4 regions of the Fictibacillus sp. b24 genome follow, and region 2 is predicted to be linked to each of the others. Evidence: riboswitches for the same ligand, from Rfam matches in the RefSeq annotation. Region 2 holds a riboswitch; each other region holds the start of a gene.
What was found. A riboswitch is a leader RNA that binds a small molecule or an ion and turns the genes downstream of it on or off. The one in region 2 is predicted to bind S-adenosylmethionine.
Positions count from the first base shown of each region.

Region 1: linked by a shared signal. The riboswitch ahead of QUF49_RS16250 (PLP-dependent aspartate aminotransferase family protein) and the one ahead of QUF49_RS04855 (methionine ABC transporter ATP-binding protein) in region 2 are both predicted to bind S-adenosylmethionine.
Region 3: linked by a shared signal. The riboswitch ahead of QUF49_RS00930 (LLM class flavin-dependent oxidoreductase) and the one ahead of QUF49_RS04855 (methionine ABC transporter ATP-binding protein) in region 2 are both predicted to bind S-adenosylmethionine.
Region 4: linked by a shared signal. The riboswitch ahead of QUF49_RS14120 (MetQ/NlpA family ABC transporter substrate-binding protein) and the one ahead of QUF49_RS04855 (methionine ABC transporter ATP-binding protein) in region 2 are both predicted to bind S-adenosylmethionine.

Region 1 covers NZ_JAUCES010000005.1:3,114,960-3,122,704, forward strand. The annotation lists gene QUF49_RS16240 (aliphatic sulfonate ABC transporter substrate-binding protein) at 1-306, opposite strand, end outside; gene QUF49_RS16245 (hypothetical protein) at 397-558, shown strand; gene QUF49_RS16250 (PLP-dependent aspartate aminotransferase family protein) at 553-2,343, opposite strand; SAM riboswitch class I at 2,537-2,652, opposite strand; gene QUF49_RS16255 (hypothetical protein) at 2,829-3,938, opposite strand; gene QUF49_RS16260 (hypothetical protein) at 4,076-4,471, shown strand; gene QUF49_RS16265 (nitroreductase family protein) at 4,475-5,122, opposite strand; gene QUF49_RS16270 (hypothetical protein) at 5,212-5,433, opposite strand; gene QUF49_RS16275 (hypothetical protein) at 5,518-6,039, opposite strand; gene QUF49_RS16280 (phosphatase PAP2 family protein) at 6,130-6,741, opposite strand; gene QUF49_RS16285 (general stress protein) at 6,849-7,280, opposite strand; gene corA (magnesium/cobalt transporter CorA) at 7,345-7,745, opposite strand, start outside.
Region 2 covers NZ_JAUCES010000005.1:972,236-979,980, reverse strand. The annotation lists gene QUF49_RS04870 (carboxymuconolactone decarboxylase family protein) at 228-608, opposite strand; gene QUF49_RS04865 (MetQ/NlpA family ABC transporter substrate-binding protein) at 887-1,705, opposite strand; gene QUF49_RS04860 (methionine ABC transporter permease) at 1,733-2,401, opposite strand; gene QUF49_RS04855 (methionine ABC transporter ATP-binding protein) at 2,394-3,419, opposite strand; SAM riboswitch class I at 3,736-3,863, opposite strand; gene QUF49_RS04850 (hypothetical protein) at 3,944-4,288, opposite strand; gene QUF49_RS04845 (anti-sigma-I factor RsgI family protein) at 4,409-5,545, opposite strand; gene sigI (RNA polymerase sigma-I factor) at 5,636-6,391, opposite strand; gene QUF49_RS04835 (thioredoxin family protein) at 6,863-7,201, opposite strand; gene QUF49_RS04830 (PQQ-dependent sugar dehydrogenase) at 7,213-7,745, opposite strand, start outside.
Region 3 covers NZ_JAUCES010000005.1:156,396-164,140, reverse strand. The annotation lists gene QUF49_RS00940 (peptide MFS transporter) at 1-70, shown strand, start outside; gene QUF49_RS00935 (MetQ/NlpA family ABC transporter substrate-binding protein) at 188-1,000, opposite strand; gene QUF49_RS00930 (LLM class flavin-dependent oxidoreductase) at 1,029-2,420, opposite strand; SAM riboswitch class I at 2,540-2,642, opposite strand; SAM riboswitch class I at 2,798-2,910, shown strand; gene QUF49_RS00925 (acyl-CoA dehydrogenase family protein) at 3,198-4,361, shown strand; gene QUF49_RS00920 (DUF817 domain-containing protein) at 4,509-5,291, shown strand; gene QUF49_RS00915 (helix-turn-helix domain-containing protein) at 5,418-6,293, shown strand; gene QUF49_RS00910 (VOC family protein) at 6,338-6,718, shown strand; gene QUF49_RS00905 (response regulator transcription factor) at 6,883-7,572, shown strand; gene QUF49_RS00900 (sensor histidine kinase) at 7,569-7,745, shown strand, end outside.
Region 4 covers NZ_JAUCES010000005.1:2,717,940-2,725,684, reverse strand. The annotation lists gene QUF49_RS14150 (bifunctional metallophosphatase/5'-nucleotidase) at 1-113, shown strand, start outside; gene QUF49_RS14145 (class I SAM-dependent methyltransferase) at 91-648, shown strand; gene QUF49_RS14140 (hypothetical protein) at 775-1,287, shown strand; gene QUF49_RS14135 (Ger(x)C family spore germination protein) at 1,632-2,711, opposite strand; gene QUF49_RS14130 (GerAB/ArcD/ProY family transporter) at 2,704-3,798, opposite strand; gene QUF49_RS14125 (spore germination protein) at 3,814-5,322, opposite strand; SAM riboswitch class I at 5,557-5,673, shown strand; gene QUF49_RS14120 (MetQ/NlpA family ABC transporter substrate-binding protein) at 5,801-6,625, shown strand; gene modA (molybdate ABC transporter substrate-binding protein) at 6,787-7,581, shown strand; gene modB (molybdate ABC transporter permease subunit) at 7,582-7,745, shown strand, end outside.

The DNA of each region.
Region 1 (7,745 bases), 2.1 Mb from region 2:
TTTGTCTTTTGCGATAAGTGCAGCAGCACCAGCAGTAGATCCGAAATCAACACTATCTGAATTCAAGAACTCAAGTGCTTTGTTGCTTCCCTGGCTCTGAACCCATTCCACTTCAATGCCTTCTTTTTTAAACGTTTCTTCTGCCCAGCCGAACTTTTTGAGTGCTAAGCTTGTTGGTGAATAGAATGCGTAATCCAATCTGATTTTCTCAGGTTTTTCCCCTTCTTTTGCAGAGCTTGAACAGCCTGCTAACATTAATGCGCCAGCGATACCTAGACCAAGCGCTACCTTTTTCCAAATCTTCATAATATGTTTCCCTCCACTTTTTCTCTCTTTTTCTAAATTTTCTAATAGGCATTGATTTAGAGGTCATTTGTTATTTACATCATTGACAAGTTGATTGAAGCGCAAGGTGGGAGACTCCTGCGGGACAAGCGGTCAGGTGAGACCCTTAAAGGCGCAAAGCGGCAAGGGGCTCACCGCCTGCCCCGCGGAAAGCGAGCACCTGGAGCGGAAATCAACCACATTCAAAAGCTACAAAGTTTAACTTATTTATAATTCACAAGCATATGTTGCAATTGTTCCTCTTAAACGCTGAGCTTCTTTGTACGTACATCTGTTATGAACAACATCAATCCCTGCTTCTTTTGCGATCCTTGCTGCTTCTGGTGAAATAACGCCTTCTTGCAGCCAGAACACTTTCGGCTGAGTAATAGCCGCTTCTTTCGCCAGTTCAACCGCTGCTTCAGGACTTCTAAACACTTGAACAACGTCAATTGGAAACGGGATGGACTTCAGATCTGGATAGGCTTTTTCATCAAGCACTTCGGTTTCTCTTGGGTTAACCGGAACAACCTTATATCCGAGGCGCTGCATTTTTCTTGCAAGTCTGTGACTAGGTCTTGCTGGGTTTGAACTTAAGCCCACTATAGCAAGTGTCTTTGGCCGTTGAATTTCTTGGCCGTTCTCTGTTGATCTGTATAGTGATGATTGCAATGCCCAGCGAATGACCCCTTCATCATTGATTGTGATCTCTGTTTTATCCGATTCAATTCCCGTTGCTACCTGTATAGCGCGATCAAGATCATTCGTAAGATCTTTCACCGATTCAAGTCCGATAGATAAGCGAATGAGCTCTTCTGTAACACCTGTTGCAAGCAACTCTTCACCGCTTAGCTGCTGATGTGTTGTTGAAGCAGGATGGATAATTAATGATTTAGCATCTCCCACGTTTGCAACATGTGACCATAGAGAAATGTTGTTTATAACTTTGCGGCCTGCATCGCGGCCGCCTTTAATTCCAAAGTTTACGATTGAACCGAAGCCGTTTCTTAAGTACTTTTTAGCCAGTTCATGACTTCGGTGAGATGTTAGCCCAGGATAGGACACCCAATCGACTGCTGGATGTTTCTCAAGATACTCCGCAACTTCCTGCGCATTTTTTGCATGTTTTTCTACTCTTAAGTGCAGCGTCTCTAAACCTTGTAAAAGAAGAAAAGCATTATGCGGGCTTAAGCAAGCTCCAAAATCTCGTAATAACTGGACACGCAGTTTCGTAGCAAATGCCAACGTTCCAAAATCATTTGCATATCGAAGTCCGTTATAGCTTCTATCAGGCTCCGTGAACCCCGGGTACTTTTCTGAGTTCCAATTAAATCGTCCTCCATCAACCACCACTCCGCCGATTGCTGTTCCATGACCGCCGATCCATTTTGTAGCCGAATGGATGACGATATCAGCTCCCCAGTTTAAGGGCTTTGTTACATATGGTGTCGCGAACGTGTTATCAATGAGCAGCGGCACTCCATTTTCATGCGCGATGTCCGCTACTGCTTCAATATCTAGAACATTCAGGCTCGGGTTTCCGATTGTTTCAGCGAAAAAAGCCTTCGTATTTGGTGTAACCGCCTTTCGGAAATTCTCTGGATCTTCAGCATCAACGAATTTTACGTTGATTCCGTATTTCGGTAGAGTAGTAGAAAATAAGTTGTACGTTCCGCCATACAGATTTGTAGCAGCAACGATCTCATCACCAGCATGTGCAATATTTAGAATAGCTAGGGCGATGGCTGACATGCCTGATGAAGTGGCCACCGCTGCAACACCATCTTCTAAGAGAGCTACTCTTTTTTCAAACACATCCACTGTCGGGTTTCCAATTCGGCTATAGATGTTGCCTGGCTCATCGAGTGCGAATAGACTTTGTGCGTGATCGGTATCTGAAAAAACATAGGAAGTAGTTTGATAGACTGGCACTGCTCGCGAACCTGTCGTTGGATCGGGCGCTTGGCCTCCGTGTAAAAGCAATGTCTCAATATCGTATCCGTCAAAAGATTTTGTCATGTTAGTCTCTCCTTGTTTTTTGTGAAATTAAGTTAATAAAACCTATAGGAAAACTAGGGATAAAGGTTAGTACTTTTCCCTTGTCTCATATGCAACTTTTAAATGAAAATGGATTTCGGTGTGAAGTATTATGTTGAAGAAAAATAAGGGGAAAAAGAAAAACCCCCTTCCTAAGAAGAGGGTTTTGGTCCTCCTCTTATCTTTCAGATCAAAAACGATCTGTAGGAATTGGCACCTTTCCAAACCAAATGTGGTTTGTTGGTTGCCGGGCTTCATCGGGCCTAGTCCCTCCGCCTCTCTGGATAAGAGATAATTAAATTATGTTTAACACATTACCGTGCTGATGTTTGTATTGTTCTTGAATAGGATTATAGAGGAAGACGTTTTAAAAAGTCAACCGTTTTTTGAAAAATCATAAAAGTTATACAAAAGACTTAGTGTTCAACTGTCAGCTTTGAATTAAGATTATGCCCATGCTATGCCAATTATGCTAACTTTGTTCCACTTTTTTCATCGGTCCACTGAAATTCTTCAATCCTTTTCACAAGTACCGGTATTCGGTTGGCGATTGCCTCCCTTTCTCCGTAACGAATTTTTTGTTCAGACGTTAATTCATCAGACTGGAGCAGTTCCCAATGCGATGCAGCTAAACTTGTCAACTGAATGAACTCTTCTTGTTTCACTCTCTGTTTTACAATAAGGTCGCCATTAGAATATCCTTCTAAAAATCCATCTGCCATTCTGTGCAATCTGTCTTCAAAACGATCAAATTCATGTTTTGCATAGCGTTGTGCATTAAAGAACGTCGGGTACAGAGTTCGGTAGTTATTCATTAAGTTTCCAGCTAATGAATCTCCGCTATATAGAATAGGCACTGGATCGATTAGACTTACTCTGCCGTCTAAGTGAAGCAATAAATTTTCAGTTGAAGTATCTTGATTTGTAAAACTTATTGTTTGGTGTTTAATCTCTCTATTCTTCATACATTCTTGAAGCTGAATAAGAGCTGCTGGCTGTATAGAGCTGTTATAAGTATCTATAAACTTTTTAAAATCAGAGATATACTCTTCGTTCTCTTTCTTCATAAACTCAGAAACATTCGACTGAAGCTGACCTTCGATGTTCTTTCCGTTCCATTGCAGATATCCAAAGCCTTTTAATCCATGTTGAGCATCATTCATATTCCTGAAGAACTCACCCAATTCTGCACCTACTTGAAACGCTTCTACATATGTAAAATGTTCAAGTTTAATGGCTTTACCTGCATACGACTCAACCGTAAACGTTTTGTCTTTTTCTACATGGTAGTAAAAGAATTCTGGACAGATTCCCGGCTTAACTGAGTTAGCGAGTTCATAGTACGCTTTTGTACCAGCATATTCGGCGTAAGAAGCCGATTCATCAAACTCAACTTTTCTGCCATATGCTTCTGCTTTAGGAAACCGAACGACTACCGGGTCACCCGTACGCAACTGAACGAGATAAGCATAATGCCAAGCCCCTTCGCCTAAGTATTGCACTTGCGTTGGATCTTTAAGCTCTCCAAGTCCACTTTTTTGCAGAGCATAGTCAATCAAATCAAATGTCTCTTTCATAAGATGTTCCTCTTTCTTTTTATGAAAATACGTTTTATGAAACACATATTCGGTAACTGTCGAAAAAAATCCTTTTTTCATTTAAAAATTTGTAGGTCTGAAGTCACAGGGAGATGGATGAGTGGAAGATACAGAGGATGGGATTTCAAAGTTCTGAGGCGTTTCGTATGGCGCTCGTATTTTTCGTATGGCGCTCGTATTTTTCGTATGGCGCTCGTATTTTTCGTATGGCGCTCGTATTTTTCGTATGGCGCTCGTATTTTTCGTATGGCGCTCGTATTTTTCGTATGGCGCTCGTATTTTTCGTATGGCGCTCGTATTTTTCGTATGGCGCTCGTATTTTTCGTATGGCGCTCGTATTTTTCGTATGGCGCTCGTATTTTTCGTATGGCGCTCGTATTTTTCGTATGGCGCTCGTATTTTTCGTATGGCGCTCGTATTTTTCGTATGGCGCTCGTATTTTTCGTATGGCGCTCGTCCAGCGTGCACGATGTGCCGCTGAACGAGCTTCAAACCATAAAAATTTCTTGTAAGTCTTAATCTACGTATGTCACGATCTCTTCTACTGCTTTTCGTGCCAGTTTTTTCGGCTGATCTTGCGGATGACCAAGTGATATGACCATATTGATCTGCTTCTCAGACGAAATATCCAGATATTCACGAATTGCATCTTGAGCCAATAACACAGGGCCTGTCATCGGACATGAACCTAGACCACGCGCATGTGCTGCCAGCATTAAGTTCTGGATTGCGAGACAGCTGCTCTTAATCCCTTCTTCTTCCCATACGGATTCTTCCGCAAGCTCGATCGGATCAAAGATTTTTTCTCGGAACTTCGACTCGTATGGAGTAGCTAAACAGATGATTAACACAGGAGCTCCTGAGAATGCTGTTGCATAAGGACCAAACGAACGAGTCAGTAATTTCGCTTCCTTCGTTTTGCCGTTGCCTTCCGCTCTGGCTGCCAATTTATGAATAGCATCCCACGTCATCTCTTCAATTTTTTTCACTTTATCTTTGTTGCGGATTACGATGAATTCCCATGTTTGAGAGTTGGTATCACTCGGCGCATAGCGAGCGCAATCCATGATCTCATAAATATCTTCTTGAGCAACTGATTCATCTGTAAACTTACGAACACTTCTTCTGCCGTGCACGATTTCTTTAAAATCTTCGTATTTCATGATTGTCTCCTCTGACTCAATGAATGTATTAACTTCTTGTATTATACAAAAAATTGGAACCGTCTACAAAACACCTAAAAAAACAGTGCCTATTTCGCACTGTTTTCTGCATCGATCTCTTTTTTCGTTTTTATTCTTAAGCCAATTACAATTAGAGATAGACCTAATAAAATACTGACAAAATTCAGCGGGTCCACATTTAGGCTTTCTCTTTGGACATTTAATTTCTCTACATACGTTCCGATCAGATACGTGCTAATTAGAACGATTATTCCGGCAGTAATCAACCCGGCTTTTACATATGGTTTCATTGTAAAACCACCTTTTCCCTTTTACATCTAACTTATTCTAGGAAAAAGACAGAATACCTTTTATCTAAAAACTAATCGAGTGAACTAATTTGCTTTTGCTAAATTCATATGCTTCTCAACAAATGATCGAACGTTATCCTCTTCTTTTTTCTTAATCACGAACTCCACATATTTGTCACCCGTATGAAAACGAACCAAACCCCAGCTCGGATATCCAGGGTTTTCCGCCTGAAGTCCTGTAATCCAATCTACGGAATCGATCTGTTTCCAGTTATAAAACTTTGTAGCAGAGACAACACCTTTTTTACCGATCGCACCTCGCAAGAACTGAGTGAAATAAAGAAGTGTGAGTATAACAAGTAAGCAGATCATTAAAATATTCACAGGCATGGAGAGCTTCAAAAAACCAAATCCTTGCGTGACGAGAACAATAATAATGATCTCATTTGTCCAAAAATTCTTTTGTGTATATTCTCCGCTATATGACAATCCGTAAACAGGGACGGCTCTCTTTTTATCTTTAAAATTTTTGAAGAGGTGATAAAGTGCTATGCCGATTCCAGATGCAATTAAGATACCAAATACCACGTCTAATAAAATACCCATGTAAAACACCCCGCATTTCATATATAGGTATATACGAAAAATATTGGAAAAAGTTTCAAAACCACTCATAAAAAAAGACGCTAAAAATGCTTAGCGCCTAACAAACAATTGATATGTTTTTATAACTGCAGAATTGTAAAACACTCCGCCAGCTATTCCTGCAATTACATCCAGCACATAATGAACGCCTAACTTTACTCTGCTTACCCCGATTAAAAATAGAAACACGATATAGCCTGCTATAATCTTAGTGTTCTTATATAAGCCGGAGAAACTAAGCAGCAAGCTATAAAAGGCAGCTGCATTCATAGCATGAGCACTCGGGTACCCGTACGGACTAGCTTTGACTCTTCTTTCCCATTCAGGAGGTGTTCTTTTAAACAGCTGTTTAAAAAGTGTGGTTAAAAGCCGGATGCCAATTATGTTAAAGATCATGATGTTCCTTTTATCTCGATCTCCTGTGTTATTGTAGCTTAGAAACAAGATTATACCTAATGGAATCGTAAAAAAACCTGATCCCAGCCTAGTGAAAAACAGCATGAATGGATTTGAAAAGAATTTTGAATCATAAATTGACCGGCTGCAGCTTTCATCAAGTGAACGGTATGGATCTTGATTTCTCACAATTGTTAAAACGATAAAAACCGTCCCGGTAATCAATAAAACAAGAATGGATAAGGAAGAAGTTTTCGTTTTTTTCATAGAGTCCCAACACCTTCATCATATATACTGAAGTTATTTTTTTCCTGGAACCCTATTTCTATACGAAAAAAGACACCTCATCAAAAGGTGTCTTCCTAAGTATTGCATTATTTTCGTTCCACCATGACGAGAATCTTTCCGTCCTGCAGATCCTGCATGTAGCGTTCTGCATCATCTTTTGTCACGTCCATATTTAGAAGTATTTCTTTCATATCCTTTTCACCGTCATCAAACATTGCTGCAAAAGGACCAGCTGCGAGAAGAGGACCAACACCTGGAACCCCAAGGCCCGGAACGGCGATACCGCCTCCGATTCCTGTTAAAAAGCCGGCAATCGTTCCATAAGTGGCATTATCCACGTCATCGTCCAAAACTCTTTCTTCTTTAACATGTGTTTCGTCAGCAACACTGTCTATCATTTCATCGTCTTTAGCAACAATAGAAATTTCGGATGGATGATAGCCTTTTTCAACGAGTGCTTTGATCGCGCCAACCGCTTCTTCTTCTCTTGTGTATGTACCGATAATATCTTTTTTCATTTGGTTTCCCTCCAAACGGTTCTTTACATGTAGGTTCCCCTGTTAAACACATTTTAAACAGCTGTTAATCCTGTTCGAACCACCCTTTTTTCTTAAACCAAATGGACATCACGATACCTAATAAAACCATAAAGCCAAGTACGTAAAAGTAACCATTCTCTGTTTGAAGCTCTGGCATGTTAACAAAGTTCATTCCATATAATCCCGCAATGAACGTTAATGGCATGAAGATCGTTGTGATGACCGTTAATGTTTTCATGATATTGTTCATTCGATACGAGTTTAACGAAATATAGTTATCCCGAATATCTGACGTCATCTCTCGAGCTGAAGTCATCATATCAGTCAACCTCAAGAGATGGTCATAGATGTCATGAAAATAGGACCTTTCATCCGCATCCAAACCAACTCGTTTTGACTCAAGCATACGGTATAAAAGCTCACGCATCGGTACAACCGTTTTTC
Region 2 (7,745 bases):
GTGGATAATGAATCAATCCTTTCAAAGTTAGTAGTTATAGCGTATCAGCATAAATCGTTATACTCAATCTGCTCTCGTACTGAAATTAAGGTGTTTGCTGGAGCATAATGTTCTTTTGAAGAGACACGAAATATTCTCTGCGATATCCTGCTAAAAACGCTATATTTCTTCAATAACCTCTTTGGCTGATTCTAAAACATGAAAAGTATGGAAGTTAAAACTTTTCTCTAATGACGCGGCTTATTTAATTCTTGAATACACTCTTGAACGAGTGTCACACCTTGGCTCATAGCGGCACCACCGCCAAATGCAGCAGAAACACCAACGGCCTCTAAGATCTCATTCTCAGAACACCCTTGATCTAAACAGCCTTTTGTATGATAGATAATGCAATATTCATCTTGAGAATAGATACTGATTCCTAAAGCGATCAGCTGCTTATACTTCTCAGAGATCTCACCCTCTTTAAAGCAGTGGCGGGTAAATTCATTAAAAGCATGAGTTAATTCAGGCATATTTTCGTTGTATTTTCCTAAACCTTCTTTATAACGAATCAAGTGGTATTGAGTCGAGTTAGCGCCTGGCAGCGGCTGTTCTTCTTGTTTCATCTCATTCACTCCTGTCACAAAATAGTAAACAGGATTAGTATGAGTTATTCGCAAGCCGGTTATGTAATAAACATCGTAAGTTTTGTCCTTTTGTCGAAAAGCCTATAAATGATTTTGAAGGACTATAAAAAAATTTGAAGGACCATAAATTAATTTTAAGGGCCTATAAAAAAAATTGTAGGCCTATAAAGTTTGTTGAAGGACTATAAAAGTGCTGTAAAACCATTTTCAATCAAAAAAAGAACTGACTTTAAAAGTTCAAGTCAGTTCTCCCTCAATTATTTCGTTACCGGTACTACTGCGCCTTCATATTTCTTTTCAATGAAAGCTTGAATTTCTTTTGAACGTAATACTTCTACTAATGCTTTTACTGATTTCTTATCTTTGTCACCTTCACGCACTGTGATGATGTTTACGAATGGTGAATCAGTTCCTTCAAGTGCAATAGCATCTTTTTGTGGATTGAGGCCAGCATCAATCGCATAGTTTGTGTTGATGAGTACAGCATCACCTTCACCGTTTTTATATGCTTTTGGCAGCATTCCTGCATCAACGTCAGCTTTAAATTTAAGTTTCTTTGGATTTTCAGCAATATCTTTTACTTGTGCTTCGTATCCAGCACCCTCTTTAACTTTGATCAAACCTTCTTTTTCAAGCAATGCAAGCATACGGCCGTGATCAGCTACAGAGTTAGACATGATGATTGTTGCGCCTTCTGGCAATTCATCTAATGATTTGTATTTTTTCGAGTAAACACCGATCGGCTCGATGTGGATTCCGCCAGCGTTTTCAAACTTATAGCCATGATCTTTCATTTGTGATTCTAAATAAGGAACGTGCTGAAAATAGTTTGCACCAATTTCTTTTTCATCTAATGACTTATTCGGCAACACGTAATCTTGGAATGTTTTAATTTCAAGTTCAACGCCCTTTTCTTTTAAAAGAGGTTTTGCTTCTTCAAGGATTTCAGCGTGTGGAACGTTAGATGCGCCAACAACGATTTTCTCGTCGCTAATTCCACCTTCTGTTTTATTCCCGCAAGCAGCAAGCGCTACTGTAAGGACAGCTAATAAAAGGACTGATAATACTTTTTTCATGTGAAATTCCTCCTTGTTGTCTAAACGTTATCTCTTGTCTAATGCAGTTGTAACACGGTCTCCAATCCATTGGATTACAAATACGATAACCAGGATAAGGACTGTGGAAATCAATGTTACATCCGCGTTATCTCGTTGATAACCTTCCATGTAAGCCAAGTTACCTAAGCCTCCCGCACCAACAACTCCGGCCATTGCCGTGTAACTTACTAGTGCGATCGCTGTAACTGTAATTCCTGACACAAGAGCTGGTGTACTTTCAGGAATTAAAACCTTGAAAATAATCTGAGTGTTTGTAGCACCCATGGACTTCGCAGCTTCAATGACCCCTTTATTAATCTCTCTCAAAGCGATCTCAACCATACGAGCGTAAAATGGTGCTGCTCCAACAATTAAGGCTGGAAGTGCTGCTTCTGCACCAAGCATCGTACCAACGATAAAGCGTGTAAATGGAATCAATAAAATAATTAAGATAATGAACGGAATCGAACGAAATACATTAACGATTATCGCTATTACACTGTTTAAAAATTTATTTCCCCATAAGTTTCCAGGAGATGTTAAAAATAAGGCCAGTCCGAGTGCTAAGCCTAGGATGAATGTAATCACGACTGAAATAGCAGACATATATAATGTTTCTTTCGTCGCTTCTAAAAGAACGTCCCATTGTACGTTTGGGAACCATTTACTAAGCATTATGAATCACCTCTACTTCAACCTGCACACTATTTAAGAACTCCATTGCGCGAGATAGTGCAGATTCTGAACCCTTAATCTGGATAAACAACGTGCCATAAGGTCCATTTTGAGTTTGTGTTATTTTACCTTGCAGAATATTTACATCCACTTCGTAATTTCGAATTAATTCTGTAATTAATGGCTGCCCTGCTCGGCCACCTATAAATGTAAGCTGAACGATTCGCCCTTCTGGGAACTCTTCAATAAATTGTTTGATCGTATCAACAGTTTCTTCAGGCTCTGTTACTTGTTTCACAAAATCCTTCGTGATGGGTTCTTTCGGATTTTTAAAGACATTCAGTACATCGCCTTCTTCAACGACCTTTCCTTTTTCCATTACAGCTACACGATGACAGATCTTTCTGATTACGTGCATCTCATGTGTGATAAGAACGATCGTTAAATCGAGCTTCTGGTTGATTTCAACGAGCAGATCCAGAATGCTGTCTGTCGTTTTAGGATCAAGTGCTGAAGTGGCTTCATCACATAAAAGAACTTTTGGTTCATTCGCAAGTGCACGAGCAATACCAACACGCTGCTTCTGACCGCCACTTAGCTGTGATGGATATGATCCACCGCGTCCTTCCAATCCAACTAGGTCGATCAGTTCATCAACTCGCTGTTTGATTTTTTCTTTCGGATAGCCAGCAATTTCAAGTGGAAAAGCAATGTTTTCTCTCACCGTTCTAGACCATAGCAGGTTGAAATGCTGAAAGATCATCGAGATTTCTTGTCTTGCTTCTCTTAACTTTTTTGAAGAAAGCTCCGACATGTTTTTACCACCGATTGTAACGGTGCCGCTAGTCGGACGTTCTAACATGTTCAGAATACGAATAAGGGTACTCTTTCCTGCACCACTGTAACCGATAATTCCGTATATTTCTCCTTGTTTTATGTTTAAATCCACCGTATCAACAGCCTTCACTTCACCATCTTTGGTTTGAAAGACTTTACGGACTGATTGTAGATTAATCAAGATTCTTACCTCATTTCTTATAAAAAATAAAGCTGTTTATTGAATTCTCACAGCTGATTTTGAAGGTAGTTGATTTCCTTTTCAGGTGCTCGCTTTCCGCGGGGCAGGCGGTGAGCCACATTCGTAACGTTTCACTCTTAAGTGTCTCACCTGACCGCTTGTCCCGCAGGAGTCTCGCACCTTGCACTCCAATCAACTTGGCAATGATGTCTTTTTAAGAATTTACTAAAACAAATATTCTTTAATCATAGCCAAACAAAAAATGCCTCTCTGCTTCAATATGAGCAGAAAGGCATATAATATTCTATGCACGTTCTCCTCATCTCCCAAGACCTTAATAAAAGTCTTGCAGGAATTGGCACCTTTCTAGATCAAATGCAATGCATAAGTTCTAGCGGTTGCCGGGTTTCATAGGGCCAGTCCCTCCACCTCTCGTGATAAGTAAAAAAGTGTTACTTTATTAAGTTAAAGCGTTACATGTTTTGAATCACTGTGAAGAATATTATCATCCTTGTCGATTTGTGTCAAATATTTTTTGCAGTTCTAACTAAAACACCTGCGGAGATTTGTTCCCAATGCGAACTTAAGTAAAAGATGGCTTCCCATTTTAATCGTTGCCTTAGTGTTCCATGGAACTCTATCATCTCTTGCCTCAGCAGCGTACTTAGCTTCATCTTCCCTTCTAACATTAAGGAAAGATATTTCGGATTCCCTGTAAATGTTACAGTCCGATTCCTTACTCCCTCTCTGTATTCTATTTTGAGAGTCGTTTCATCCTTGAATTTGAAGCTGGGTTTCACAGGAATATTATAAAGTGAAAGATATGGGCTTTTGGCAATCTGGCTTTCAAAGTAGTAAATATCTAACATAAAAATCCCCCCCGAATTGGTTGTTACTTCACCGATTCGAGAGGAATATTCACATACCTTTATAAACTCTTCGACAGTCGCAAGAAATCGTAATTGGTATTACGACAGGTTTACTCAAAATTAGTGCTTATGTTCATTTTTTTGCTGTTTTTGTTGCTGTTTGTGTTGCTGTTTGTTATCACTTTTGTGATTTTGCTTTTGTGGCTTACCAGCATTTCTCGATTCATATCCGTTTTTAGGTACAGCATTTTTTGTTTCAGGTCTTTTTTCATTTTGCTTTTTATTAATGCTTATATGGTTGTGCTTACTTTTTTTAACTTGTTTTTCGTCTGCCTTTATTTTGATCGGCTTTTGAGCTTTCACAAGATCTTTTTGTGCTTTCTTGTTATGGTGGCTATGATCATGCTCTCGTTTCTTTTGATCCAAGACAGGCTTATCAGATTTTTGCTTAATTTCATGCTGTGATGACTTAATCTTACGAGGATGCGGAACTACTTTAATATCTTTTGAAGAAGCTGTATTAACCTTCAGTTCTTGAAACTTAACTTCTTTGATCTTTTCTTCTTTATATGTTCTTCCATTTTCATTTGCTTTTTGGAATGCAGTATATTTACCCGATGATACTCCAAGCTGCTTTGCTTTTTTGCGAGTATCTTCGTTCGATTCTGTAACAGTGATTGCCACAGGATATTGAACAACAGCTTTTTTTACAATAGTATTCAATGCTTTATCCAGCTCTTTTTTAGTCTTTTTATCGCTTGAGCTGTCTGAGACTGAAGTGATCAGCATGGATTGATTATCGTCCATATAACCTTCTGATTCATATGCTTTTATCAGTTGATCTGCGAATTGTTCAAGCGGTATGGACTTATCCTTAGAAAATTCATATTTCTTTATGATATGTTCTGCTTCGTTATTAAAAGCATCAATTTCCACGACACGCATATCCTCATCCACGCCAACTTCCAGGCTTGGATTAATATCAAAACTGACATAGGCTGCAGCTGCTTGCTTACTGGTATAAGGGATAAAGCCTGAGAAAAAAAGAAAGGCAACTAGTGCTGCTATAGATAAAGAAATGGATGGCAACACAAAAAGACTCCTTTTTCTTTGCGAAAAATAAGAAGCCTGATACTCTTTGCCTATAAGAGGCCTTTTTCCTGCTGGGACTCTTACCGAAACAAATGTTCCATCCTTCATGAGAAGTGTTGCTTTTTTATTCTGAACTTCAATGACAATGCCGCTGCCGTTTTTCAATGATATCCCTCCCGCATGTAGCAGGATCAGTATAAATTACAGGTAAGAGAAGCTGAAATTCTCTTACCATGTAATCATCTTTACCTCACCTTATGGCTGAATGTAAGATTTCAGCGCTTGAAAATCGCCTAAATATATAAGTGATACTGCTATTATATACTTTCGATTTCTCTCTATGGTTTTACGACTACAGGATACCATATTTAATAAATCTTTTATTGGCAATTGCTTTTTTTCCTTTAAAAATGCGGCAAGTTCTTCGTTTTCAGCTAATAAACGTGCAATTTCTTTAGCATTTTCACGTGCATCTACGTGCTTTGGACAATGTTTGCTTAATACTTTAAAGTTTAATCCAAATGTTTTTAGTAACTTTTGGTACTCTTCAATCTCATATACACGATTTTCAACTTGAATCTGGCCTTCAAAATGATCCATCGCAGCTTTTTGCTCTGCATAACTTTCTTCTAAACGTCCTTCTTCATCTTCCTCGTCTGGCTGTAAGAAGATCAGTCTGTTCTGGCGTACTTCTTTTCGAATATAATCAATCACTCTGCGTCTAATAACCATATCAGCAAATGATAAGAAACGGCTTCCTTGGCCTTCTTGATATTGGTCGATTGCTTCATTGAAGGCAAAAAGACCTACACTAAACTCGTCCATTGTACGATCTATATATTGAGAACAAACTTTAGAAGTTACTTTCTTAATAAATGGTTGGTAATCACCTATAAGTTCATTCCTAAGTTTCTCATCGTTTCTTTCTTGGATCGTTAAAACCTTATCTTCTATGCTAGTTAGTTTATTTTTTGCAATCGGAAATACTGCATTTAAGTTTAAAGATGCCATGATTATCAATCACCTCTGTTAGAAAAATTGCTTTCTGTTTTGTTCGGTTTATTTAAAATTCGTTTGTTTTTGTTTTAAAAATAAAATCATTCTTATTTACCACAATTAAGACGGGAGCAAACATGCTAACAAGCTCTCCTATTCATTTATACCATGACTTTTGACATTTGTAGGATACAGTTCTATAACAATATTACAACGCTCGTAACATTTGTGACGTTATCGTTAAAATACTGAATAAACAAAACAAACTGATAATTTTCATGAAAACTCATTAAACCCTTTTGCATAGTGCTTAACGCTATTTTTATAAAAGAAAAAACACACTCCTTTTTGTTACAAAGAAGTGTGACAGCGACATTAAATTACCATTTTTTTCTTGGGTTTTAACCCCCGAAAAAGTGATTTTTTTATAGAATTAGGACGAAATAAAAAAATTGTGGGGTGTTTCACACATTTTTTTCAACCTATTTATTCCTTTTCAACAATTTTCAACATTGATTGATAAATATTTCCTGCTGATTGGAGCGCATAAATTCGATTAATGACGATTCCCCTCGAAAGTATTAGTAAACACGGCACGCTAGTTACGCCATATTTTGAAGCTAGCTCGGGCATTTCATTAATATTACTTATTCCTACTGCAACATTTTCGCCTTTTTGAACGCGAATGGTTTCTACCGCAACTTCAAACATCTTCTTTCCCATTTTACATGTTCCGCAAAGCGGCGTTTCTAAATATAGAAAGTAAGGTTTGCTTAGCGATTGCTCGATAACGGCATCCCAGTTATTTCGTGTGATTTCATTCATAAATTACTCCATTATTTTTCTAATGGAACTTTTAGCAACCGATCGTCATCTTTAGATGGCTGCCCTCTTCCATCTGTATTGTTCGTTACAATGTACATTTCATTTCCATCAACTAGAATATCACGAATACGTCCTTCATTGGTAACAATTAAGGTTCGCTTTTTGGAAGATGTCTTAACTTTCATTACACTTTCTCCTCGTAATGATGCTATATAAATGAATCCTTTTTTGTAATGTATCCCAGAAGGCGCCCACGTTTCTTTGCCAGAGTGGATCCATGGAATTTCCATACCTTCTCTTCTTTCATTTCCACGTATAACAGGCCAGCCATAGTTCTTACCAGGACTAATTTTATTTATTTCGTCATAGTTCGATGATCCATGTTCAGCGGCATACATGGTGCCTTCTTCATCCCAAGTCATTCCTTGAGGATTTCGATGGCCATATGTATAAACAGGGGATGGATAGAAAGGGTTATCTTTAGGAATCGTCCCGTCGCTGTTTATTCTTAAAATCTTACCTGCAAGGCTGTCCAAATTCTGTG
Region 3 (7,745 bases), 820 kb from region 2:
CATTCTTCTAAGTATTATCCTATTCATGCTCTCGCCTAAGATTCAAGGGTTCATGAAAGGTGTTCGTTAATATCTACATGCAAAAAACCACTGACGTGATGGAAAGCCCATTATGTCAGTGGTTTTTTTGTTTTGCTGTTATTGTAAACTTAGTTGCTTTTCGTACAAATCATGTGAAAAGTAGTAATTACTTATTCATCCAATCTGGCTTATGAAACTCATTAAAATCACTCTCTATTACTTTCCTAAATTCATCTGATTCTACTGCTGCTTTAAGATCTTTTGCTAGCTTAGAATTCTTATCTTTTTCAAGTACAACAATTCGATTAATGATTTCCTCAGGCAGTTTGTCTTTAACAAGGGCATCCTTCAGGTCCAGACCTGAAGAGATGGCAAAGTTTCCGTTTACTGCTGCCAAATCTACCGAATCTAGTGTTCGAGGAGTTTGTGCAGCCTCTACAGGCTGAAATTTAAGGTTCTTCGGATTTTTGGTAACGTCTTTTTCCGATACTTTTAAAGGATTTGCCGAACCGTCAATCTCAATTAATCCGTTATCTCTTAAAACGGTCAAACCTCTCGCTAAGTTAGTTGGATCATTCGCTAAAGTAACCGTGCTTCCAGGCTTTATTTCATCTAGTGATTTGTATTTCTTAGAATAAATTCCGATCGGTGCAGTCGGCACTGTTATGACAGAAGCGAGTTTCATATTATTCTCTGCTCCAAAAGCGTCCATATAAACTTTATGCTGAAAAAGGTTGGCATCCAATGAACCGCTTTTCAATGAAATATTTGGCTGAACATAATCATTGAACTCTTTTACTTCAACGGTGTAGCCCTTTTTCTCAAGATAAGGTTTTACCCCTTTTTCAAGCATGTCACTGTATGGAACGGTTGCCCCTAATGTAATTTTCTTTGTTGCACCTTCTTCTGATGAACCACAGCTTGTCAACAGTACGATAATAAAGATAGCTGCAATAGTAAATAACGAATATCTTTTCAATTTATCTCTCTCCCCACTTCTTTCATTTTTATCTGCTTTCTGCAAAAACTCGTCTATATTTTGCCCCAGGATGGTCTTTTGGCAATAACGACTCCCCGTTAGGAAATAATTTTTCGCGTAGTGTGCCTTTGTTGTATTCTTTTTTGTAAAGACCTCTCTCTTGAAGAACAGGAACAACTAACTCCACAAAAGACTCTAAATCTCCAGGTGTTACAAGGTGATTTAAGTTGAACCCGTCCACTCCAGACTCTTCAAACTGTGCTTGGATGCCATCTGCTACCTCTTCTGGGTTGCCGATGATAAAACTTCCTCTGTCAGGGGACTCGAAGCGATTCAATACCTCTCCTACTGTCAAAGGTTTCGGAGCATCCGTAGTAAGCGTTGCAGCTTTATAATGTCCGCCTTCTGTTGATTTGTTGTATCCAAAAGGAGTATCTGGATCTAATTCTTCATATTCTGCAATATCATAACCGCTTGCCCCGTATTGTGCTTTTGCAGCATCAGCACTCCATACGCTTGCATATTCTTTAAACTTTTCTTCTGCTTCTTCTGTTGTTTTTCCGACCACCACGTTTAAGAATGAAAAAATTTTGATGTTTTCAGGGTTTCGACCGTGTTTTTCTGCACGCTCTCGAATGTCGTTCGTATAATAGCGAATTCTTTGAGGTGTTGGGCCGCCAACGAAGATACACTCTGCATGCTTTGCTGCAAAATCACGGCCTCGCTCTGACGTTCCAGCTTGATAAATCACAGGTGTTCTTTGTAGCGAAGGCTCACTTAAATGTGGTCCTTCGACATTAAAATATTGTCCTTTATGATTAATCTCATGAACTTTCTCAGGATCTACAAGCGTATTGTTTTCGGGGTCTTCAATAAATGCACCATCTTCCCAGCTGCTTTCCCAAAGCTTGTATGACACTTCTAAATATTCATCAGCGATGTTGTACCTCTCATCATGTTTAATCATATCTTCTAAACCAAAATTCCTTGCAGCGTTCGGCAAGTAAGACGTGACCACATTCCAAGCGATACGACCTTTTGTTAAGTGATCAAGTGTGGAAAAACGTCTCGCGTTGCCAAAGGGCTGTTCATACGTAGTACTAACCGTTACGGCAAACGATAGATTTTCTGTAACACTCGCCATCGCAGATATGAGAAGCGCTGGATCATTCAGCGGCACTTGCAATCCATCACGGATTGACGGATGCTTGCTTTTTTTGTACACGTCATATACGCCGAGCACATCTGCAAAAAACACAGCATCAAACTTTCCTTTTTCTAGAAGTTTTGCGTATTCAATCCAATAATTCAGATTCTTGTAGTTTCTATGTCTCTTGTTCTCCGGGTGCTTCCAAAGGCCATGAGAATTATGCATGGCACTCGTCATCTCAAACGCGTTAAACAAAATTTCTTTACTCAAAATTGTTTCCTCCGTTGCATAGAATTTTTTTGTACCCGTTCCAAGAGAAAATGAAAAAACCTCTTCAAATTAAGAAGAGGTTTAAAAATACGTTAAATAAACATACGTATATAGATCTCCTCTTATCTTTCAAGCTACTAGCTTGCTGGAATTGGCACAGTACTAAAAATAGTTGTTGCCGAGGCTTCAAAGGGCCAGTCCCTCCACCTCTCTCGATAAGGAATCGATAATATTCAATTTAGTAACGAAATATACAGGAATAAAAATAACCTGTCAATGGAATTTAGAGAAATAAATTAATTTTCTTAACAATCAGTTTTTTTGTTGACAGCGGTTTGTTTTATCCTCTATAGTGATGACTAATAATTAAATATTGTATCTTATCAAGAGTCAGGGGAGGAACTGGTCCTACGATCCTGCAGCAACCGCTTTTATTAAAAGAAAGGTGCTAATTCCAGCAGATGTTCTTTGAATGTCTGATAGATGAGAGAGCGTGTTAGCACATGGAATCTACGTCCTCTTTCGTCTTTGAAAGAGGGCTTTTTTGTGCTTGGTTGTACTTCGATGTCATGTGAGCGGTTGATTTCCGTTCCAGGTGCTCGCTTTCCGCGGGGCAGGCGGTGAGCCACATTCGTACGCTTCACTTTTAAGTGTCTCACCTGCCTACCTGTCCCGCAGGAGTCTCCCACCTTACACTCCAATCAACGGGTCAGTGAAGTCCTTTATGTAAGCCAAATACAAAATCCAACTTATTTCCAAAAACTATAGGAGGCAAACATGAGCATACCTTTGAGAAAAACCATCCAAAAAGATACTTTTGAAGAGACTATAAACACCGCCCTATCACTAAAAGAAAACTTTAAGAAACGAGCAGAACATGTAGATCGAGAAGGAATTTTCCCATATGAGAACTTTCAAGACCTGAAGGATCATGATTTCCTTTCACTCACCATCCCAAAAGAATATGGTGGTAAAGGATTAAATCTTCTTGAGTTTTTAACCATTCAAGAGCACTTAGCTGAGGGAGATGCTCCTACTGCCCTCTCTCTTGGGTGGCATCTGGGTACACTTTTAGAGGCGGCAGAAAACCGGCATTGGAAAGGCGACGCGTTCGCTAATCTTAGCCGAAAAGTTGTTGAACAAAAAGCACTCATTAACTTGGCACAAACAGAGCGCGCGACAGGAAGTCCCTCTCGAGGGGGTATACCTACTACAACAGCAGTCAAGAAAGCAGACGGATGGCTGATTAACGGAAGCAAGGCTTTTACTTCTATGGCAGAAGCCCTTGATTACTCGGTCATCACAGCCACAATCTCAGAAACCAATCATAAAGGATTTTTCTTAGTAAATCACAAAGAAAAAGGGGTTTTTGTAAAAGAAACATGGGACAGCATCTCGATGAGAGGAACAAAAAGTGATGATCTCCTATTGAACGACGTTTATGTACCTGAGGAAAATTTACTTGTCGTAGAAGATGGGAAAAACATCGTACCTAAAGGCTGGTATCTGCAAGTGCCTGCAGTTTATCTAGGTATCGCAAGAGCAGCACGGAATTACGCAATTGAATTTGCGTCAGAGTATAGCCCTAACACCTTATCAGGACCTATCTCAGATGTGCCAGAAGTGAGAAGAAAGATTGGCAAGATCGAACTTGAGCTATTTCAAGCAAGAACGATTCTTCACGCCGTTGCTGAAAAATGGGTAAACCACCCTGAACAACGTCAGAATCTAGGTACAGAACTCGCTGCAGTTAAGCATTCTGTAACAAACAGCGCGAACAGAGTGGTTGATCTCGCGATGAGAATCGTTGGGGCTAGAAGTCTTTCTGTACAAAATCCGCTTCAACGGCACTTTCGAGATGTAAGAGCCGGTCTTCATAATCCACCAACAGATGATGCAATAGTTTATTCACTAGCTGATGCAGCACTGACAAAGAGGTAAGCTCTTTTTTACAAGACTAACATGAATCTGTCAACTGACAGATCCCTGTTAAAATAAACAGCTTTTTGTATGATGTGCTTCTGAACACCATAGGTTATTATAGATACAATATATTTCCATTTTAATCTATAAAAAGGTGGTTGGCTCATGAGGGCGCTCGTTCAGTTCACATACTTACAAGCACTTTCTTGTATCTTTCCTGTCGTTATCTTTGGTGCTTTAGCACTTTCAAAGTTTATCAGCATCCCTCTTATACCACGATACGATTTTATCCTAATCGTTTGCTTGCTGACCCAGATCGTTATGATCCTGACAAAACTAGAAACGATGGATGAACTTAAAGTCATTTGTGTCTTTCACTTGATCGGTCTTGCTCTAGAATTGTTTAAGGTTCATATGGGCTCGTGGAGCTATCCAGAAGAAGCATATACAAAGATCTATGGAGTTCCCCTCTACAGCGGCTTTATGTATGCAAGTGTTGCAAGCTATATCTGTCAGAGCTGGAGACGATTAGATCTTCACATTACAGGATGGCCCAAACCCCTGTACGCTTTTGGAATATGTTTTCTGATCTATATGAATTTCTTTACTCATCATTTTTTAATCGATGCAAGATGGATATTGATTACTCTTCTTTTTCCGATTTTCTATCAAACAACTGTTCATTATCGAATTCTCAACAAAGTATATAAAATGCCTATCATTCTTTCGTTTTTATTAATTGGGTTTTTTATATGGATTGCAGAAAACATTACAACCTTTTTAGGAGCATGGCAGTACCCGAATCAACAAACCTCTTGGTCACTTGTTCATCTCGGTAAGATCAGCTCTTGGTTCTTACTCGTCATCATCAGCATCATTATTGTTGCACAGTTAAAACGGATAAAAAGTCATCAAAAAGAAACGTCTTTTCATACTAAAAACCTTTAGCATTGGCTTATAAGCCCGTGCTTTTTTTCATTGTTTCATGTGAAACATTCCTAAAACAAACGCGTACACGAACTGCTTTATAAGGTATAATTTCCCTATTAAACTCTGTATAGGAGAAAAAACATAATGGCTGAGAAAATCGCATCGAATTATATTCTGCACGCACAGAGTGACCAATTCGATTGGCATGGAAACGGGCTTCTCTCCATCAAGACCTTCACGAACGGAAAAGCTCATTACAAAACGAATAAAGGTTATTTTGCCGTTGAAGATGATTTTTATCTGCTGCTAAACGCAGGTCCTTACGCCATCACTATTGATGAACAAACGGAAGTTGAATCCTTTTGTGTTTTTTTTCAAGATAAATTTGCTGATGATATTTTTCGGAACATGTCTGATTCATCCATTAAGCTTCTGGATGAACCTTTCCATAACAAGACACCTGATTCTTTTTTTGAAAAAACTTATCAAAAAAGTTCTGTTCTGAACGATCAATTAAATCAGTTAAAGAAGTCAACCTATCTATATAAAGATGATTCACTCTTACTAGATGAACAATTTCATTTCATCATGCAGTCTATTGTATTTGAGCAAATGAATACGTGGGAAAAAGTGAACAAACTGGATGCTGCAAAGCCATCTACACGTGAGGAAATTTATAAAAGAATCTCCATAGCCCATGAATACATTCGTGCTTTTTTTGATAAAAAGGATATTTCTCTTGATGAAATTGCTGCTGTCTCTTGTTTATCGCCCAATCATCTATTACGAAACTACTTTACCATCTATAAAAGAACACCTTTTCAACACATTGCAGATCTGCGTATTAAAAAATCCATATCTTTGTTACAGAACCTTGACTACTCAATGACCGACATTACGTTTGAAATTGGGCTGAACAATCCTGTTTCATTTAGCAAATTGTTTAAACAGCACGTTGGACTCTCTCCCCTTCAATACCGAAAAAAGGTGATATTGGATAAGAATCAAACGCTAAGTTAGTTTATGATGATGAAGAAAACAATAAGGGAGAGATAACCATGACCATTCAAACGAATGTTATTCAAAAAGTGGGACAGCTTGCCGTACCGGTTCATGACATCACACGCTCGATTCATTTCTATAAGGACATCTTAGGACTAAATCTATTATTTCAGACAGATACGATGGCGTTCTTTGATTGCAACGGACTTAGAATCATGTTAACCCTGCCTGAGAAAGAGGAGTTTGCTCATTCCAGCTCTGTTATTTATTTTAACGTTGAGCACATTAAGCAAGCCTACAAAACGCTTCAGGAAAAAGGAGTAGCGTTCGTCGATTCACCGCACATCGTTGCAAAAATGGGAAATACAGAAACGTGGATGGTATTCTTTAAAGATTCTGAAGGAAATACACACAGTTTGATGAGTGAAGTTGAAGTTTCATAGTTTTTGTAAAGGACCCCCGAGTATGGGGGTCTTTTTATTTGTACAAAAACAAAAATCCCATCGCCGTATGAAAGAGAATTCTTATAAACGGCTTTTGGTAGTAAATATCCAAGTTATGCTATACACTCAATGTAAATAATATGGTGATTTGCGTGGTGATGGATTTGTTTAAAGTTTTATTAATTGAAGATGATTCAACGCTATTTAACGAAATTAAAGAACGTTTATCTCAATGGTCGTATGAGGTTTACGGTATTACTAACTTTGGACGTGTTATTCAGGATTTCATTGATATCAAACCAGACCTAGTCATCATTGATATCCAGCTGCCTAAATTTGATGGCTTTCATTGGTGCAGAAATATTCGGTCTCATTCCAATGTTCCCATTATCTTTTTATCCTCTCGCGACCATCCGAGTGACATGGTGATGTCCATGCAGCTTGGAGCGGATGATTTTGTACAAAAGCCCTTTCATTTTGACGTATTAATCGCTAAGATCCATGCGATCTTACGACGTGTTTATAACTACAACAACGAAGCGGTATCCTTGAAGTCGTGGTGCGGGGCAACCATACACTATGACAAAAATTTAGTAACAAACGATAACGGCTCTGTTGAACTTACAAAGAATGAAATGTTCATTCTTAAGCTTCTGATTGAACAAAAAAATAAAATCGTTAGTCGTGACAATCTTATAAACAGCTTATGGGATGATAAACGTTTTATTAGTGATAACACGTTGACCGTTAACGTAAATCGACTGCGAAAACGTCTAGATGAGATCATGTTAGGTCAATATATTGAAACCAAAGTAGGCCAGGGATATATGGCGATTGAAGAGGACAACGTATGATTAAGCGCTTTTTAACAGAAAGAAGAAGCTGGATCCTGTTCTTCCTTCTCCAACAGGTGATTTTATTATTTGTCGCTTATGTAGATCCAGCCATCTCCCTGTCTGCTGCAAGTTATTTTGTTTTTTTATTCTTTATTCTCTTCTTCTTATTTTTATTTCAACGTTATCAAAAA
Region 4 (7,745 bases), 1.7 Mb from region 2:
AAATCTATGCCAACAAGCAGGAGTTTGTACAACGTGCCTTTGTGACGAGATTAACAGAACATCAGCAATCTGTGGAGGTGGGAAATCTCGATGACAACTTCACAACCTATTAAAATTGTGATTGGTGCTGGCGTTTACAATAACAATCCAGGCTGGCTTCACACACAGGAAGAGGAACTGAATCTGCTTGATGAGAGCAAGTGGGAGGAAAGGTTTGAGAGAAATTCAATCTCTGCCATTCTCGCAGAGCACGTATGGGAGCATCTAACATTCGAAGAGGGAGTACAGGCTGCTAAAATTTGTTATGACTTTTTGAAACCTTCTGGCTACATTCGCTGTGCGGTTCCTGACGGTTTTTTTCGAGATGATGAGTATCAGAGCATGGTACAGATTGGTGGTCCTGGACCCCTTGATCATCCAGCTAGCAGCCATAAGATTGTTCATACTTACCAAACGTTACAGAAGCTCTTTGCGAAAGCGGGGTTTGATGTTCAGTTGTTGGAATACTTTGATGAGCATGGTGATTTTCATGATCATGAATGGGACGGAAAAGACGGTGTAATTTTCCGCTCAAAACACTACGATCCGAGAAATCAGGGCGGAAGTCTCAAGTTTCCTTCACTGATTGTGGATGCTATAAAACGCTAACTTTTACAAAAAAAACGAGCATCCTGTAACGGAAATCAACCACTTCCAAAAGCAACAAATTTTTTTCCAAATCAGCCTAAATAAAATAATGACGTTGTTCATATATGTTAACAAGGGGGGTTACGTATGGAGAAGTGTGTGTATTTCAATGATTCCTTTTTCTCTTCAGGAAGAACAGATATTTATAATGGTTCCCAAGAAAAGCTAGGTGAACTTGATTTGAAAAGTGCATTCTCTTCAAGTGTGAATGTGGAGAATGAAAAAGGAGAGGTCGTTGTTGAAGGTGCCTTTCCGTTTTTTTCGAGCAGATGGATCATCACCCAGGCTGATGGGACGGAATTGGGTGAGGTGAAGTCTTCATTTGCATTTTTTTCAAAGCGTTATCGATACTCAACCAATGACCATACGTACGAAATTGAGTCCCCTGCCTTTTCAAAAGAATACACCATCCTTGATGACAATAAGGCGGAAGTGGCGACCTTCAAAAAAGTAAGCGGCTTCTTTCAATCAGCAGCATATGAATTAATGAATCATTCGGATGTATTGCGAACAGAAGAACTGATCGCCGTTGTTATGGGCGTTAACGCGATTGAAAAACGCAAACAATCTAGTGCAGGCGGCGTGAATGGAGGGGCTTAACCTCCGCTTTATTATAAATTGATGTAAAAAAGAAGCTTTCACTCTGATGATGCGCATTTTAGAGTGATTGCTTCTTTTTTAGTCCATTATTGTACGCTCGAAAAAAACACTTTGAGGAAATGTTCGTTTTAAACGAACACATATATTTACACTTGCTCTCCCTCAACTTATTTCCAAGGTAAATAGAAATAATTCCGGGTATAGAATAAATAATTCCGCGGATAGCCTCAATATATCCGTGTATAAAATAATTTATCCGTTTTTCGACACGAATCAACAATTGCCATCGTCCTAAATAACGAGGACGAAGCGGTATAAATCATCATACAATCTCAGTCAACATTCTACTCCGTAATCCCAGCCTGAACGATTTCCACTTTTACTTTTACGTTGATTGGGATATCGGGATATTGTTTTTCCCACTGCTCAAAATTAAATCCTCTCCTTCGGCTCCGCGCCAGATCGCCTAAGCCGATGGGATCTACGTTCCACTTTTGGAGCTTATCAACCATTTTGTTAATTTTCTCACTCATTTCTTTTTCAGTTGCCCGTTCAAGCTGTTCGACAAGAGGTGGTTTACTGACAGGGATTTTCGGTGCTTCACTTATACGCCCTTTAATTTTAACCACGATGTCGATTGCAGGAGAATTTCTAACATTTTTAAAATGGTACTCTGCTTTTGACGAGATGTTTTGAATAGTGAAGAAACGATCTTTGGTAAATTTCACTTCATAAATCCCTTTTTCAAACGATTCCATCATCAGCTTAAGCATAAAGGAATCTTCAAGGTTAAGTTGACCAACCATCTTATCATCTTTTAAGATCGCGGTTCCTTTCAACCTGATACGATCGCCTTGTTTTTCTAATAACGGCAAGTTAGGATCCATTCCTTTTCCGTAAAAGGTGTACAAGAAACGGTGAAGATTGGAATCTGGGATATTAGAAAGCATATTTTGCTGTAAAAGCTGGAACAGGTATTTGGAAGGTGTTTCACTTAGTGGGTACTTCTGATCCAACAGCGGTTTCGTACTTCCCTGAACGACAGCCAAGTATAGATCACGTCCTAAAGCAGGATCACGTTGAAGGGTATCTACCAAATTATAGATTCCTTTTTCCGCTAAACGATTATCATACAATGCAACTTCTAAACGGCCGACTTGAAAAGGCTTTGGCGATTCGGCTTGTTCGAGAGCTCTCGCCATTTTACTCGTATGTGTTATTGTAGTAAACACTTGAGAAATCGGCGGTACATCTTCTCCACTTTGAGGAATGGCGACCATCGCGTTTAATTTAACTTTGTTTTTAGAGTGATAATCATAGCCGACCGCTGATACGAGCTGGATGTCTTCTAGAATTCGTTTACTCGGAAAACAACCTGTGAGTAAAACTATTGAAAAGATAATGACAAGATATTTTTTAACCATGTTTTGTTTTCCTCGCTTTTGTCAAAATAAGCTGGATCACAAAAAGGAACGGAATGTAGAAGTACAGAATGTAAAAGCCAATATTAGAAACACTGCTGTTCAGAATGTCAACCTGCTGCCGATCGATGACAAGGATACATGAAATAAAGACGACTAAAAGTAATGCTCGTAACGCACTTTTTTGTTTGATTTTATATAATCGCTGTAGTCCGCGGCTGACAGACCACAACCCGATACATATGTTGGGCAAGATAACGAAAAGCCAGAGTGCGATTCCTGCATATTCAAAACGCTGTGCAAAGGGAAGGTCCACGATTTTCCAAAGAGTGAGTGTTGCCCAGATTGTATGCTGCAGCTGCTCTTGGTTGTAATAAACAAACGAAACGAATATGGTGATAAAATAGGTGAACACCGTAAAAAGATTGCCAAAGTGTGCCCATTTTTGAGACTTTTCTGGTTGTTTCAGAAACGGCAGGTACAGTAAGATCATTTCAAATCCTAAGTAATTAAGAGTAACGCCTTTCGTTGCCGCTAAGATCTCAGTGATCGAATGATCAAAAATAGGCAAAAGATTTGTATAATGAGCATCTTTAAGAGCGTAATATTTTAATAAAAATAGAGGCAGTGTTATGAAAAATCCTAACACCGAAAGTCCAGCAACAACTCGTATACCCCCGACTACAAATGAATAGGCAAGCACCAAAAAGAGGATGGAGATTACCTCCGTCCCGAGCTCTGGGAACATCCAGATTTGAATCACTTCGATATAAGTTCTTAGAATGGTTATAACTGTTGAGATGAAATACAGCAGCAATAGAAAACTTAGCAGACCCCCAACCCATCTTCCGAACAAATTACGATGAACCCCAATAATATCAGTATTCTCTTTTAAAAGAATGCGATAAATCATCCAAATGATGATGTTGAATGATAAGCCTCCAAGCACAACTGCGATCCAGGCGTCATGACCTGCAGATTTTGCAATGTAACGCTCGAAGCCAAGGATACCGACACCAACCTGCATCGTAGTGACCAAGTAAAACACCATATAGGGTGATATCTGTTTGTTTTCACTAATCTGAGACATACATACCCCTCTTTTTTAGTCCTCTATATCATGCTTTTCATTTGCGCGCTTCTTATTCATCCTTTTTTTATCGCTAGGTCTTAATGAGTCTGGACGGTTGAATTGTGAACTGAACGGCATACGAATGAGCGCATCTTTCAAATCGTTCGTACGCAGCGGATAAAGTGGCGCTATATAAGGCCTGCCAAGTGAAGTTAATTTCAACAGATGAGCCAAGATAAAAGCAAAGCAAATTGTTACACCAAGTACACCTAAAAATTGAGCAAACAATAAAAAGGGAAAGCGCAGCAGACGGATCGTGTTACTCATCTGATAAACAGGTGTTGTAAAAGATGCGAGGGCGGCTAACGCGACAATGATCAAGAGAACATTACTCGTGAGTCCAGCTTGAACAGCAGCAGTTCCGATAACGATACCGCCTACGATCCCGATCGTCTGACCGACTTTAGTTGGCAGTCTCGCTCCTGCCTCGCGCAGCAGTTCGATTGAAAGTTCTAATACCATTGCCTCAAGGATAGGCGGAAAAGGTATATCATTTCGTGACGCCACAAGTGTCGCCAACAAATTTTCAGGAATCATCTCATAATGAAACGTTAAAACCGCGACATAAAGCGGTGTGGATAATACGGAAAACATGACTGCCATCAAACGGATCAAACGAAAAGCGGAAGCTAATACCCAGTTTAGGAAGTAGTCTTCAAAGGCTGAGAAAAACTCAACGATTGTTGTTGGTCCTGTCAGTGCATGTGGTGAACCGTCCGCCATTATTGCGACTTTTCCTTCCGCCAGTACACTCGCCACACGATCAGGACGTTCTGTGTCAATCAGCTGTGGAAAAGGTGAGTTTCCATTGTCTGAAATCATTTGGTTGATAAAAGAGCTGTCTACTACATGATCATATTCAATATCATTGACTCGTTGGATTGCCGTATTTACATTTTCACGATCAGCGATTCCATCTATGTAGATAATGGCAACTCTTGTTTTCGTGAGTTTACCAACGCGCACCTCTTTAACTATAAACTCTGGAATCGGCAGTCTTTTTCGTATGAGATTCAAGTTCGTATCGAGTGATTCTACGAATGCTTCTTTAGGACCAACTACGCTGAACTCGGTTTCTGGAATCGAAATTTGCCTATTTTCTGTTGAAAGACTGGGTATCAACAGACACTCTGTATCCTCTTTATTCATCTGTAAAAGAATAAAGCCTTCTGTTACCTTGTTTGCGATATCACGAACATCATTCGTTTTTACTATGCCATCTAAAGGCAAGTGTTTCTGTACATCATCTAGATTTTTAAGGGGAAGATCTGTGATATAAGGTAATAAATCTCGGTGAACAAATTCTGGGTTTACGAGAGTTTTATAATATGAGATATAAAATGTGCTCGCAGATGATTGTTTAACGGTTGAAAAGTCGGCAGAAGCACTTAATTTTTGCATCAACTCTTGAAAAGTTAAAGAATCTTGATTATTGGTCTGTTTTTGTTCTGGCTGTTTTTTCTTTTTCTTAAAAAAGTTCACGTGCGGCACCCACTCGTTTTTGAAGTAAGTTATTTTCCTAGCATTTCCTCTGGATTTAATAATATTCTTTGTGTGCGAGGTTGTCGGTTTTATCTCCCTTAAGAGAAAAGGTGAGTGAATTGCCATTGCTGCAACGCCAGAATTAAGAAACACAAGGAGTTCAGAATAATTCGAAAAAAGTGTTTGACATTACATGGATTTCCTGTAATAATACAAAGTAATTTGATATGAACACTCTTATTAAGAGCAGGTGGAGGGAATTAGCCCTATGAAACCCGGCAACCATTCGTACTGAATAGTCAGTATGAAAACGGTGCTAAATCTAACAGCGGTCACGCTGAGAGATGAGAGGAAATCGGATCTTTTTTCGAGAAGCCTTCTGTCTCTTTTATGAGCTCAGAAGGCTTTTTGCATGCTGCCTCTTGAAGAGTTTTTATCAAATAAAAATATAGAGAACTAGAGGATAGGGGATTAGATCATGAAAAGAATCATTCAAGTTTTACTCGCAAGTTTGGCAGTGTTTGTGTTAACAGCTTGTGGATCATCAGCAGCAAATGGCGGGGAGAAAACCGAAAAGCTCGTCGTTGGGGCATCGAACGTACCGCATGCTGAAATCTTAGAAGAAGCAAAACCGCTTTTAAAAGAAAAAGGAATTGACCTAGAAATCGTAAAATTCCAAGATTACATTCTGCCGAACAAATCACTTTATGAAAAAGAAATCGATGCGAACTACTTTCAGCACATTCCATATTTAACACAGCAGGTGAAAGACAATCCAAAGTACAAGTTTGAAAACGCAGGTGCTGTTCACCTCGAGCCGATGGGAGTATATTCGAAAAGACATAAGTCATTGAAGGATCTTCCGAATGGCGCGAAAATTATCTTAAGTAACTCAGTAGCTGAGCACGGTCGAATTCTTTCCATTTTTGAAGCAGAAGGACTAATCAAGCTTAAAGAAGGAAAAGGCTATGAAGCGCAGCTAAGCGATATTGTAGAAAATCCGAAGAACTTAGAATTTGTGGCAGACATTGACCCAGGCCTTTTAACGAAGGCATATGAACACGATGAAGGCGATGCGATTGTGATCAACACAAACTTTGCGATTGATGCTGATCTGAATCCAAAAAAAGATTCTATCGCACTAGAAGGGTCTGAATCACCATTTGCGAACATCATCACGGTTCGTGAAGGAGACAAAGATAAAAAAGCGATCAAAGCTTTGCTTGAAGTGCTTCACTCTAAAGAGATCACAGACTTTATCGACAAAGAGTATAAAGGGTCTGTACTTGCCGTTACAGAATAAGAGAAGAAGAAGCTGTCACGAAGGGGAATCGTCCTTCATGGCGGCTTCTTTTATTTGAAATTTAATTTACGCAAACGAAAGCAAGTACAATAGAAGAGTTTCCGCTAATGCTTTGCTATAATCAAATGTAATCAGACATTGCTGTGGAAGGAAGAAATGAAGTGAGAAGAAGGTATCATATGATGATTTGCCTAACGATGCTCATCGTACTTTTAACGGCATGCGGAGGACAGGGGCAAGATCAATCGAACAAACAAAAAACACAAGACAGAGTTGAACTTACCATATCAGCTGCAGCTAGTTTGCAGTATGTGTTAAATGAAATCGCAGCCGTCTATGAAAAAGAACATCCGAATGTAAAGATTACATATAACTTTGGAGCATCAGGAGCACTGCAGCAGCAGATCGCACAAGGTGCACCTGTTGATCTGTTCTTCTCAGCAGCAGAAGATAAATATGATGAACTTGTAAAAGAGGGATTCATCGAGGGAAACTCAGGAACAGATCTTTTGCGTAACGAATTGGTGCTAATCGTTTCAACCAACTCAAAAATAAATGGGTTTGGGGATTTACCGAAAGCCGACCGAATATCAATCGGAACGCCAGTGTCTGTGCCAGCTGGAACGTATGCGAAAGAAACGCTTGAAAGCTTAAATCTATGGAACGAGATCGAAAAGAAAATGGTCTATGCCAAAGATGTGCGTCAAGTATTAACCTATGTAGAAACGGGAAACGTAGACGCTGGAATTGTTTATAAAACAGATGCCGTGATCTCGGATAAAGTGAAAATTGCAGCAACCGCAAGCGAGCAAACGCATTCACCTATCGTCTACCCCGTAGGCGTAACTAAAGAAAGTTCACATCAGAAAGAAGCCAAGGAGTTTTATGAATTTCTGAAAAAAGAAGAGTCGATCAAAGTCTTTGAAGACAATGGTTTTAAGCGGGTAGAAAATTAGATGGCTATCGACTTTTGGTCACCAGTCAAACTGTCGTTAGGAATTGCACTAGTTGCGGCAATCCTCGTAATCGCTGCAGGCTTATTTTTTGGACGGATGATGGCTCACAAAAAATTTAAAGGGAAATCTATTGTTGAAACGTTCTTTTTACTGCCTTTAGTGCT